One region of the Paenibacillus sp. FSL K6-1566 genome, then DNA from elsewhere that is predicted to be linked to it. Evidence: predicted binding sites of a transcription regulator. Region 1 holds the regulator's gene; each other region holds the start of a gene.
The links. The regulator Rex, encoded in region 1, represses fermentation and respiration genes when NADH is low (regulators of the CRP and FNR family bind a similar motif). The targets are predictions, from matches to a motif close to TTGTGAAATATTTCACAA.
Positions count from the first base shown of each region.

Region 2: the regulator Rex is predicted to act here: its motif matches at 2,530-2,547, upstream of nadA (quinolinate synthase NadA).
Region 3: the regulator Rex is predicted to act here: its motif matches at 1,735-1,752, upstream of NST08_RS12675 (nitrate/nitrite transporter).

Region 1 covers NZ_JBBOSR010000001.1:2,561,015-2,565,399, reverse strand. The annotation lists gene NST08_RS11195 (cell wall elongation regulator TseB-like domain-containing protein) at 218-736, opposite strand; gene NST08_RS11190 (amidohydrolase) at 765-2,063, opposite strand; gene NST08_RS11185 (redox-sensing transcriptional repressor Rex) at 2,041-2,703, opposite strand; gene dinG (ATP-dependent DNA helicase DinG) at 2,772-4,385, opposite strand, start outside.
Region 2 covers NZ_JBBOSR010000001.1:61,967-66,351, forward strand. The annotation lists gene hpt (hypoxanthine phosphoribosyltransferase) at 1-239, shown strand, start outside; gene ftsH (ATP-dependent zinc metalloprotease FtsH) at 340-2,397, shown strand; gene nadA (quinolinate synthase NadA) at 2,620-3,558, shown strand; gene nadB (L-aspartate oxidase) at 3,598-4,385, shown strand, end outside.
Region 3 covers NZ_JBBOSR010000001.1:2,881,010-2,885,394, reverse strand. The annotation lists gene NST08_RS12680 (YwiC-like family protein) at 1-15, opposite strand, end outside; gene NST08_RS12675 (nitrate/nitrite transporter) at 148-1,671, opposite strand; gene NST08_RS12670 (response regulator transcription factor) at 1,844-2,491, opposite strand; gene NST08_RS12665 (sensor histidine kinase) at 2,488-3,567, opposite strand; gene NST08_RS12660 (GAF domain-containing protein) at 3,564-4,034, opposite strand; gene narI (respiratory nitrate reductase subunit gamma) at 4,085-4,385, opposite strand, start outside.

The DNA.
Region 1 (4,385 bases):
CATTTATATACAGTATCATATGCTATGACTAATAGATCGTTTTCTGTCTAATGAGTACAACAATGAGTATATCACATAATCTATACTTTTTCATGCCTTCCTGTGAAAATATTAAGAACAGTTTTTCCATATTTTTCAGACAGCGCTTACAAACCCAAAACAAAGAGGCTTCCTTGTACAATCGCGTACAAGAAAGCCTCTTTCCTGTATAACTGATTTATTGATTTGGAAGAATAATGTCCTCTCCGATCGCCTGTCCGTCCTGGAAGCGATAGAAGCGATAACCTAATTGGCCCTGATTCTCATATTGGAGCTGCCATGTATACTCGCCTTCATACATCACGGGGAGCAGCCGCTTGATCACAGCACCCGGCATCTCATTGCGAATCTGCTCGCGCATCTGCTCCTCGGACAATCCGCTGCTGAGCAGCACGGCCTGAACCGCATCCTTGCCTTCAACAGGAAGGTTATCATCCGTAAACTTCACCCAGACCATGATCTGATGCTGGTCCTGATTCGTTCCCGTGATGACCCAATAATTGTTGTTCTCGCCCCATACCGATTTGTAGGTCTTATCCTTCGTCACCAGGCCGCCATGCTGGCGAGCGGCTTGCACCGCCAGGCTCTCCTCATTCCACGTGTCCTTCATGACATAGGAATAGTACAGCTGCACGCATAGCAGCGCCAGCAGCAGCCCGGATATACTAAGCAAAATCCACTTTGTTCTCTTTTTCAAACCGTCTGATCCTCCCCCTTAATCTGCCCTAAAGGGTCGAAAGACGCTCGAATGAACGCTGGGCTTCACGGCGGATCCGTTCCTCATCCAGCGTGAGGCAGGAGCCGTGCTTAACCACCTGCTTGCCGTCAACCCATACATGCTCCACATCCTTGGCGGAGGCCGAGTAAATTGAATGCGAAATGTAGTCCGTGCGCGGCAGGAAATGCGCTTGATCGGTATCCAGTGCGATCATGTCCGCCTTCATCCCGACGGCCAATCTGCCTACGTTATCAAGAAATGCCGACCGTGCTCCATACTCGCTTCCCATTCGAAGCGCTTCGGCTGCCGGAATAGCCGTCGGATCGCCGCTGACGCCCTTGTGGATAAGGGCGGCCAGGCGCATTTCTTCGAACATGTCCAGGTTGTTATTGCTCGCTGGTCCATCGGTTCCTAGGGACACTGTCACACCTGCTTTCAACAGCTCGGGAACACGCGCAACACCGCTGGCCAGCTTCAGGTTGCTGCCGGGGTTATGGGATACCGCGACATCATGCTTAGCCAATATTTCAATCTCTTCGTCCGTCAAATGCACCGCATGCGCAACCAGCGTCGGACGCGAGAACACGCCGAGCTTCTCCAGATGGGCCACCGGACGCTGTCCGTAGTCATTCACATTCTGCTGCACTTCGGCTGCCGTTTCGGACATATGGGTATGAATCGGCAGATTCAAATCATGCGCCGCTTGAACGAATTTCTCAATGAAGTCTGGCGGGCAGGTGTAAGGCGCATGCGGCGAAATCATCGTCGTAATCCGGCCCTCCGCCTGACCGTGCCAGTCCTTTGCAAAGGCAATCGCCTCATCCAGCTTCTGCTTCTGTACTTCCGGAGGACACAGCCCGATGACGCCTCTTGTCAGCACTCCCCGCATTCCGGAGTCTTGGACAACCTTGGCGACCTGATCCATATGGTCATACATGTCAACGAAGGTTGTCGTACCGCCCTTCAGCATCTCGAGCACCGAGAGCGAAGTGCCCCAAAATACATCGTCGGCCGTAAACTTCGCTTCCATCGGCCACATTTTCTCCTGCAGCCAAACTTGCAGGGCCAGATCATCGCCAAAACCGCGAAGCAGCGACATGGCTGCATGTCCATGCGTGTTGACCAGCCCTGGAAGGAATAACAGATGCGTTCCGTCCATCACCTGGGTTTCTGCATCGACCTGAGGCTCCTCTTCCCCCAAATACGTGATGCGGTCGTCCTCCACAACCATATACCCGCGGAGAACCGGCTGTCCTTCCTGAAGCACGGCAAATGTTCCGTTCTTAACCATCCACTTCGTTGTCATGCTGCGCATCCTCCTTCCCATTGTCCAAATAGTAAGCCAGACTTTGCAGATCCGTCGTAAAATCCGCGGTGTGAATGCGGATATGAGGCGGCGCCTTCAGAATCGTCGGGGCAAAATTCAAAATCGCCTCGATTCCGGCGTTGATCAGCTGATTGGCTACGTTTTGCGCTTCAAAATCCGGTACCGTAATGATCCCGATTCGAATGCCGTATTCCTGGACCGTCTTGTCCAGCTCTTCCATCGGCTGCACCGTCAAGTTATTGATCTTCAGCCCGATTTTCGGAGGGTACGAATCGAAAATCGCCACAATCTTCATATTATCTTTCAGAAACGCGTTGTAATTGGATAGCGCATGTCCGAGATTGCCCGCACCCACCAGCGCAACGTTGATCTTCTGGTCCAGCTTCAAGATTTGGCGGATTTTCTCAATGAGATAGGAGACATCATACCCGATGCCCTTCCGGCCGAAATCCCCGAAATAGGCCAAATCCTTGCGGATTTGGGCCGGGTTCAGGTCGAGCTTCTGCCCAAGCTCCTGTGAGGAGACGGTGGACACCTCCCGCTTATGAAGCTCATTCAAATAGCGCAAATAGACTGGCAATCTGCGGACTACGGCCTCTGAAATTTTATCCGATTTCATGCATGCTCCCCCTATTAATAGGATGATAGTTCATCGCTTCCAATATAAAGCCTTGCTCCCCTTTAGGTTCACTCTTTTTCATTCTCCCTTTCCTCGAGCCACTGCGCAATACGGGGGACGATCCCCTCGGTCGGCATATGCTCCATTTTCGGTCCGGGCAGGGAATACAAGAAGTATTTTCCATAATACGATTCGATTACCCGGGTATCGTAGACGATCACGATTCCCTTATCGTGGGCGGTCCGAACAAGCCGCCCGAAGCCCTGCTTGAAGCGGATGACCGCTTGCGGCACCGACAGCTTCATGAACGGGTTCTTCTTCTGCTGCTGCAGCAGCTCGCTCTTCGCCTCGACCAGCGGATGGTTGGGCGGCTGGAACGGCAGCCGGACAATCGCCAGGCAGGTCAGCGCTTCTCCGGGAATGTCAACACCCTCCCAGAAGGAGCTGGTCCCGAGCAGAACCGACGCGCTGCTATCCTGGAACCGGCGTATCAGCTTCGTACGGCTCGTACCATCCATTCCCTGACCAAGCACCGTAATATCGCTGGCAGCCAGCGCTTCCTTCAGCGGCTCGTGCACCTGACGAAGCATCCGGTACGACGTAAACAGGACGAGCATACGACCTTGGGTCGCTATTGCCGCTTCAGAGAGCGACTTCACAAGCGTATCCACAAATACCGCATCCCCCACGGAGCCCTTCACGCTTGGAAAATCCCGCGGAATGACAAGAAGCGCCTGCTCCCTGTAATTGAACGGGGACGGCAGCTGAACCGTGTTCAGATTCCCTGCGTCCGCCGCCTCCTGGAGCCCTAGATTATCGATCATGAATTGAAACGATTTATCGACCGACAGCGTCGCCGATGTCAGAATCACGCTCCGCTTCTTGTCAAAAAACAATTCCTTCAAATGCTTGCTCACATCAACGGGCACGGCGTAGAGCTGCAGCGACTTGCTGCGGAAATTGCCGTTGGCCTCCATCCAGTATACGGTTCCTTCGTCATTCAGAGCCATGAAGGACCGCAAATCCTCGCGATGCGCAGCCAGATCCTTAAACAAGCCCGACAGGTCAGTCAGCAGGCTGTCCGCACTGTAATCGTCAAGCTCTTCCTTCATCTCGGCGATCAGCTTGTCTCCCTTGCGAACGACGTCTCCCAGCGTCACGTGAATCTGCTGTTCCAGCTCGGCGAGCGCTCCCCAATCCTTCGGCTTCTTCGCAGGCGAGAGCCGCAGCGTATATTGCCCTGCATCTCCAGGAGAAGCATCGCCGCGTTCCGGAAGCAGCCCGAACAGCTGGTCGCTGAGTCGGTCCCAAGTTTCTTTCACCGTGATCAGATCAGGATAGATCCGGTCGATGACCGCCGACCATTCCCCGGATTTCTCATGGGGAGAAGCCTGGAGCAGCTGCCGCAGCGCAGGGAGCTGCCCGCTTCGGCTGTCCTTGTATAGACGCGTCAATGTATGAACCACCGTAAAATATTTCATCTGCAGCCCGAGATGCTTGCCGGCCACATCCTCCAAATGATGGGCTTCGTCGATGACGAGCCGCTCGTAGCTCGGAAGCATTTGGTGGTTCGCTTTTACATCGGTAAACAGCTTGGAATGATTCGTGATGACAACATCCGCAATGCCGGCCTCATGCTTCGCCCGATGGTAGTAGCACTTGCGGAACCACGGGCAGCCTCG
Region 2 (4,385 bases), 2.5 Mb from region 1:
TTGACAGCGGTCTTACGCTGAGCCATTTGATCGAGCTGCTCAAGAGCCGCAAGGCCAACTCGGTTCGCGTCGTTACTTTGTTCGACAAGCCTGCCCGCCGCACGGTGGATTTGCAGGCCGATTACACCGGGTTCGTACTGCCTGACGCATTCGTCGTCGGCTACGGGCTTGATTATGCCGAGCATTACCGGAACCTCCCCTACATCGGGATTCTGAAGCCGGAAATCTACAGCAGTTAAACCGCGCCATATGGGCTGCTGCCACGGATCTTGGCCCTTTGTTGAGAAGGCCAGACAGGCTGTGGTAAAATATCTTATGTGTCTTGAGAGGAGGTAGGGGATGAGTCGGTTCATCCGGAATTCTGGTTTTTATTTGATTCTATTTTTGGTCGTGGTGGGCATAGTACAATTCGTCACTAACGGTGGCGAACAGGCCGAAGCCCCTAGTTATAATCAGCTGCGGCAGGAAGTTAAAGATAACAAGATAAAGGAAATGACGGTTCAATTCGACGGCTACGCGTATCTGGTGACCGGTAAGTATAGGGAAGTCACCGACGAGAAGAAGTCGGAGAATTTCTCGACCTACATTCCGGCTACTGATGCGGCGATGCAGGAATTGACCGCAGCCAGCGAGAGCAACGATGTAAAGCTGACCGTGGTGCCGATGGAAGGCCAAAGCATTTGGCTGACACTGCTTTCATCCTTTATTCCGCTCGTGATCATGTTCGTTCTGTTCTTCTTCCTGTTCAATCAAGCTCAGGGCGGCGGCGGCAAAGTGATGAACTTTGGCAAGAGCAAAGCCCGCTTATATAATGAAGAGAAGAAACGCGTTACGTTTGAAGACGTAGCCGGTGCTGACGAGGAGAAGCAGGAGCTCGTTGAGGTTGTCGACTTCCTGAAGGATCCGCGCAAATTCAACACCGTCGGCGCCCGCATTCCGAAGGGTGTGCTGCTCGTCGGTCCTCCGGGAACCGGTAAGACGCTCCTGGCTCGTGCGGTTGCCGGTGAAGCAGGCGTTCCGTTCTTCAGTATTTCCGGTTCCGACTTCGTGGAAATGTTCGTCGGTGTCGGTGCTTCGCGTGTACGCGATTTGTTCGAGAACGCGAAGAAGAATGCGCCATGTATTATCTTCATTGACGAGATTGATGCTGTGGGCCGTCAACGCGGCGCCGGCCTTGGTGGCGGACATGACGAGCGAGAGCAAACGCTCAACCAATTGCTCGTAGAGATGGACGGTTTCGGAGCGAACGAAGGCATCATTATCGTCGCTGCAACGAACCGCCCGGATATTCTGGACCCGGCGCTGCTGCGTCCGGGACGTTTTGACCGTCAGATTACCGTGGATCGTCCGGATGTTAAGGGACGTGAAGCTGTACTGAAGGTGCATGCACGCAACAAACCGCTGACGAAGGATGTCAAACTCGACATTATCGCGAAGCGTACGACTGGTTTTACAGGCGCGGACCTGGAGAACCTTCTGAACGAGGCGGCTTTGCTTGCCGCACGTCGTAACCGAAAAGATATATCGATGACGGAAGTCGACGAGGCGATTGACCGCGTGATTGTCGGTACCGAGAAGCGCAGCCGCGTGATCAGCGACCGCGAGAAGCGCATCGTTGCTTATCATGAAGCCGGTCATACGATTGTCGGTTACTTCTTGGAGCATGCGGATACCGTGCATAAGGTAACGATTATTCCTCGCGGCCGTGCCGGCGGATACGTCATCATGATGCCGAAGGAAGACCGCATGCTCGTGACGAAGCAGGAATTGCTTGACCGCGTAACCGGGTTGCTCGGCGGACGCGTGGCGGAAGAGCTGTTCATCGGAGAAATCGGAACCGGGGCATACAGCGACTTCCAGCAGGCAACCAGCATTATCCGCAGCATGATTGTGGAATACGGTATGAGCGAGAAACTCGGTCCGATGCAGTTCGGCACATCCCAAGGACAAGTGTTCCTTGGCCGGGATATCGGGCACGAGCAGAACTACAGTGACCAAATCGCTTACGAGATCGATCAGGAAATGCAGCGGTTTATCACCGAATGCTACGAGAAGTGTAAAGAGCTTCTGTCCAAGCATGCCAAAGAGGTTCATTTGATTGCGAATACGCTCCTGGAGAAAGAAACGCTGGAGCTTGAGCAGATTAAGAATCTCATTGAGACTGGAACAGTCGAAGGCAACGGCGGTGGCGAAGGATCCGGCTCTTCCGAGAATGGCGAGCCAACGATCGACAACATCGGTGATGTCCGCGTCCGTATTCAAGGGAAGGAAGAAGGCCAGCAGCCGACTTCTACGGAAGAGATTCCGAACAACCCGATGGATTCGAATCTGGATCGTAAGGATTCAGAGCGTAAAGATCCTCCTGGCGGATCGGATAATGATAGCAGTCTAACGTAAATTCGCTGAAATACTCGTATTTGGAATAAAAATGAAGAACCGGAGAACGATCATTCGTTTTCCGGTTCTTTTTGTGCTTCTTATCACATTGACAGGGATTAGAGGTCCGTGTACATTAGTTGTTAAATAAGGATGCGCATCCTTTCACAAAGGTTGCGAATGTCCTTCAAACATGGTCATCAAGCGGCTAATGCCGGATAACATAAGGGGAGAGGGTCGATCATGGAAGCTTTGGCACTGGAGCGCAAGGCAGAGCAGAACCGCGTGCTGCGTGAACGGTTAATGGAGTTGAAGAAGGAACGCAACGCCATCATTTTGGCGCACTATTATCAACGGGATGAAATTCAGGAAGTCGCCGATTTCCGGGGAGATTCCTTTTTGCTGGCTCAGAAGGCGGCCCAGACGGATGCCGAGACGATCGTCTTTTGCGGCGTGCATTTTATGGGAGAAAGCGCAAAGATATTGGCGCCGAACAAAACGGTGCTTATTCCTGACGAGCGAGCAGGCTGTCCGATGGCCGATATGGTAAACGTTGACGGGCTGCGCAAGCTGAAGGCCCAGCATCCGAATGCCAAAGTGGTCACTTATATCAATTCATCGGCCGAGATCAAGGCGGAGACCGATATTTGCTGTACATCCTCGAATGCGGTCAAGGTCATTCAGTCGGTCGATTCCGATGAAATCATTTGGGTCCCTGACAAAAACCTGGGGCATTACGTCCAGCAGCATACCGACAAGAAGCTGATCATCTGGGAAGGGTACTGCAATACGCATGATATGTTAACCGTGAAAGATGTAGTGGAGATGAAGGCGAAATATCCGAACGCCGAGTTCGTCGTGCATCCGGAATGCCGCCCGGAGGTTGTCGCTATGGGCGACTTCGTAGGCAGCACCACCGCCATTCTGGAATACTGCAAAAACTCGCCGGCCCAGGAATTTATCGTAGGAACCGAAGACGGAACCGGCTATCAGCTCCGTTTGGACAGTCCGAATAAATCATTCCATTTTGCGACCAAATTCCTCGTATGTCCGAATATGAAAGTGAATAATCTCAAAAAGCTGGTCAAAGCTCTTGAGACGATGAAGCCGCAGATTTACGTGCCGCCTGTCGTTGCAGAGAAAGCCAGAACTTCCCTAGAGCGCATGTTACAAGTTAAGTAGCATGCGCTACTCTTTCGCGAGAAGACAGGTGAGACGAGCGTGATACCGCAGTATTTGATCGATTTTGACCTAAAGGACCTGCCGGTAAAGAAGACGGATGTGATCGTCATCGGCTCCGGCATCGCCGGATTATATACCGCCATTCTGGCAAGTGAGCATCATAAGGTGCTGTTGATTACGAAGAAATCGCTGCTCGAGAGCAATACGCGCTATGCGCAAGGCGGCATCGCAGCCGTGACGGCGGAGGACGATTCACCGGCCTATCATCGGCAGGATACGCTGCTTGCAGGGGCCGGGTTATGCTCCTCGGCGGCGGTGGATGTGCTGGTTAACGAAGGACCGGCCGGTGTCCAGGAATTAATCCGTCTCGGGACGATGTTTGACGTCGAGAACGGGGAGCTCGCTCTAACGAAGGAAGGAGCCCATAGCCACCGCCGAATTCTCCATGCGAATGGGGATGCTACCGGCTATGAAATCGTACGCGCCCTTTCCATTCAAGTCGAAATGCTTCACAATATAGAGGTGTGGGATGATCATTTTGTCATCGATCTGGTTACCGATCAAGGCGAATGCCATGGAGCGATTGTCCAGTTGCCGGACGGGAAGCGGATCTTCGTGCGGGGCCAAGCAACGATTATGTGCTCCGGCGGTGCCGGTCAGCTGTACCGGTACACGACCAATCCCGAAGTTGCGACCGCCGATGGAGTCGCGATGGCCTATCGGGCGGGCGCCCAGATTCGGGACATGGAGTTTATTCAGTTCCACCCAACGGCGCTGAGTTATCCGGGAGCACCGCGGTTTCTGGTATCGGAAGCGGTGCGCGGAGA
Region 3 (4,385 bases), 320 kb from region 1:
CTTCGTTCGGTTCATCCTTCTCCCCTGCGCTTTCCAACTGATATTCGATCCTGACTCCAGGCAACAAATGTTTGAAGATACTTGCAGGTTTTCCCAAGGCTTTCGCTTCATCAAGGAATCACTGCCGCAGCGATGACGCTCCTGCCCCTACGTTGTCCGTGCCGTTGCTCGGCCCGCTGCCGCTTGTTCCGTAATGTCGCTGAATGTGCCTACATAATGAATAATATCTCCCGTTTCGTCCTTTACGGCATTGATCGTAAGCAGTTCAAGATACTCTTCCCCGTTCTTTCTGCGGTTCCAAATTTCACCCTGCCAGCTGCCCCGTTCTGCAATTTCCGTCCACATCTCGGTATAGAAGTCCTTAGATTGACGTCCGGATTTCAGGATGCTCGGATTTCTCCCGACCACCTCTTCCTCGGTATATCCCGTCAGCGCAGTGAATGCTGGATTGACCGCATGGATTTTTCCATTCGGATCCGTGACAAGAATGCCTTGGCCTGTCGAGTTAAACACCTTCGAGGAGACCGAAAGTTTGTCCTGAAAGTACATCCAGACGACGATGATAAAGCTGGCGAGGGCTACTTGAGATAAGGCCATGAATCCGATCGCATACTGACCCGTAACCGAATGGATGAACGACAGCATCAGCGGCGGAAAGAAACCGCCGAGACCGCCCATCATGGACACGATGCCGTTCACGATCCCGGCCTGCTTGTTGAAATACAGCGGAACCAGCTTGAAGATGATTCCGTTTCCCAGTCCCGCACCGACCGCAATCGTTAAACAACCGACGGTATATAAACCGATCGACGGAGAGAATGCCAAAAGGATCGCAGCAACCGTAAGTCCGATAAACACGCCCATCAGCAGGAACAGCGGTTTGAATTTGTCGGCAAGAAAGCCGCCGATCGGCCGCATCAATGTTGCAAGCAAAATGAATCCTGCAGTGCGGAGTCCCGCATCGACCTTGGCAAGCTCGAAATGCGTGACCAAGAAGTTCGGCAGGTAGACGGTAAATGCGACAAATGAACCGAAGGTAATAAAATAAAAGAGCGAGAAATACCACAGCTTGTCGTTCTTGTACACGCCCCGAATCTGTTCCATGATCGGTGTCCGAACCATGACTTCCTTGCGGTCTCCCAAGAACACGTTCAACCCCGCAAAGATTAGCAGCAGAACCAGATACAGTTTCACCGTTTTCGACCAGCCGATCTGCGTGGCAATCACCGGTGCGGCAAAAGTCGTTACGGCGGTGCCCAGGTTGCCCATGCCGTAAATGCCGTTCACCAGCCCAAGCTTTTCTTTGGCATAATATTTGGGAAGCGAGGTGACGCCGACGGAGAATACGGCGCCGCCGATGCCGAGGAACAGCCCTCCGATCACAAGATGGGTAAACGTGGAAGCCGAGCTGATAAGATATACCGGAAATAAAAGCGCGATAAAGCTGACGATGAATACAACTCTTGCCCCGACGATATTGGCATAATAGCCGAGCGGAATGCGCAGCACGGAGCCCAGCACCACCGGAATGGCCGTCAGGATGGCAACGCGGTCAGCAGGAACCGGAATATCCTCGCGGATAAACGGCAGCAGCGCGGATATGATCACCCATACCATAAAACCGAGCACCAGATTCATCGTTTGCAGCGGCAGCTGCATTTTTTTGATCATCCCCATCACCTTTTCTCTCGAAAAATGAATGGCTTTCGTATCATGGATCCCCAATTCCATTGTAAGTGCATGTATTCACAAAGATAATAGGGAAGTTCCCTGATCCTTGACAAGGAACTTCCCTATTCATAGGCAGATGGTTTCCCTTCGACGGCTAATGTCCGTAGCAGTATCAGAAATCCAGCAGCTTCTTCTTGAGCGCATATTCAACCAGCTGGGGCCGGCTCTTTAAATTGAGCTTCTCCATAATTTTCGCTTTGTGCGCCTCTACCGTCTTCACGGATACATACAGCATCTCCGCGATCTCTTTATTCCCGTAACCCTTGGCAATCAAAGGCAAAATCTCAAGCTCCCGCTGCGAAAGACTGCTAAGCGGATCCTGCTCGGGACTTTCGCTGTCCTTCTTGATAAATTCCCGCACCAGTGAAGTTGCCATCTGCGGATGAATGTACGTGCCTCCGGCGTAGACCATCCGTATGGCGGAGATCAGCTCATCATCCGGCGCGTTCTTGAGAACATATCCAGACGCGCCGTTCTTCAACACATGAAACAGATAATCCTCATCGTCGTACATGGTCAGAACGATAATCTTGGTGTCTGGATAATCGGCACTGATTTTGCCGGTTGCGATAAGTCCGCTCTCGCCAGGCGGCATGCTCAGGTCCATCAACAGCACATCGGGCCTGTGTTTGGCTACCATCGCGTATGCTTCCAGCCCGTCCGCTGCCGTAGCTACAACCTCCATGTCCTCTTGATAGTTGATAATCATCGAGAACCCGCTGCGAACGACGGCATGGTCGTCGGCAATGACAATCTTCATGAACGGTCCCCCTCCTGCATTACATCTTGAGACAGTGGTACACTGAGCTGCACCGTTGTGCCTGCGCCTGCCGACGAAGTCAGCGTAAACTGCCCGCCAACCAGCTCCGCGCGCTCCCTCATGCCGTACAATCCGAGCCCGGTCCCTTGCGCCTCGTTAATAAACATATTAAAGCCGACGCCCTCATCCCGGACGGTCAGCTGAAGCACCCCATTCTCCTCCCACAGCCGCACATGAACCTCATCCAGCCCGGAATACTTTAGCGCATTAAGCACGGCCTCCTGGCATACCCGGTAAACGACGGTCTCGATTTCGTTGCTGTACCGGGCTGCCGCAAGCTCGGCGGAAAAATGCACAAGCAGGCCATAATTCTTCTCCATCCATTTAAAGTGCGATCTGAACGCAGCTTCGAGGCCCAGATCGTCCAGCGATGCGGGACGAAGCTCTACCGATAAATGCCGAATATCGTCCAGCAGCCGCGTCAAGGACTGCTCCGTCTGCTGGATTTTATTGAGCACATCATCGCTTACGTTCATGTATTTCAGCACGCGCAAATCCACCAGGGAGCTGAGGAGCTCCTGCGCGACGCTGTCATGCAGCTCACGGGAAATCCGCTTGCGTTCATCCTCCTGGGCTTTGATCACGTATTTCAGCATATGGTTACGCTGCAGCATTTCCTGCGTCTTCAGCTGTTTGGTAAGATCAAGCAGCATCAATACGCGGATGCCCTGTTCTTCGTCGATCGTATGATAGCTTGCCGCGAACGGCACGATGCCTTCGTCCCTTGTCCTTAGATATACTTGAAAGGAAGAAAACTCTCCCTTAGGATAATTCAAATAGCATCGGGAGCAGGACATCAGCTCCTGTTCATCCGTGTATCCCTCGCAGGTTTGACAGAACGAGTCGTCAATCCCCGACTGAATCCGCTCAATGACATCGACCTCCAGAATCCGCTCGGCAGCCGGATTCATGCCGACAACGCCGCCTTTTTGATCCATAAAGAAGATGGCTTCCGTACCGTTCCGGTACAGCTTATCCAGCATTTCGCTCAATCGATCCCCGGTCATGGTAATCAAGTCTGCGACACCTCCCTGATCCGAAAAGCTCCAAACGTCACCCCGAGCTGCTCCCGGAAATCGTTAAAAACCGCCGGATTCATCCGGTTCTCCTCCCGGAACCCGGCCAGCAAAACGCCCATTACCCGGGCCTCCACCCACAGCGGAAGGGCCCCCAGACTCTTGAGCTTCTCGGCGGCAATGATCGGAAAATTAAATAAGTCGCGTGCACCAATATCGGCGTTAACGTTTTGAATGAGCATCGATTTTCCGGTCTTGAACACAATTCCGGCGACGCCTTTGCCCGAATGGAGCACGATCCGTTTAAACCGCTCATTGTGATTGCCTGAAGCATACTGCCACGTCAGCACAAACCGGTCTTCGGCAGGCTGGACGAGCGCTAGCGACACGAAATCGAATTGAAACCGATCCCGCAGCCTATCGATTTCCAGCTGATAATCATAGCCAGACTGTTCTATTACCGTCATAGCCCTAACTCCTCTGATGTAGAAAAGAAGGCCGCAAAGCCTTCTCTCGTCTACGATTCATATTTACGGTGCTTCCTATAAAGGATATATCTTCTTCCGACATAATTCAACGGAACGCTCCAGACATGGACAAGACGGGTGAACGGCCATAAAGCGAAAATACCGAGCCCGGCCAGAATGTGGATTTTGAAAGACAAAGGCACCTCTGTCATTAGTGACGCATCCGGACGAAGGACGAACAATTGGCGGAACCATACCGATATCGTCTCCCGGTAATTGAAATCCGGCTCCACTGCATTCGTAACGAGCGTACTATACATCCCCATAATAATGATGAACAGCAGCAGCACA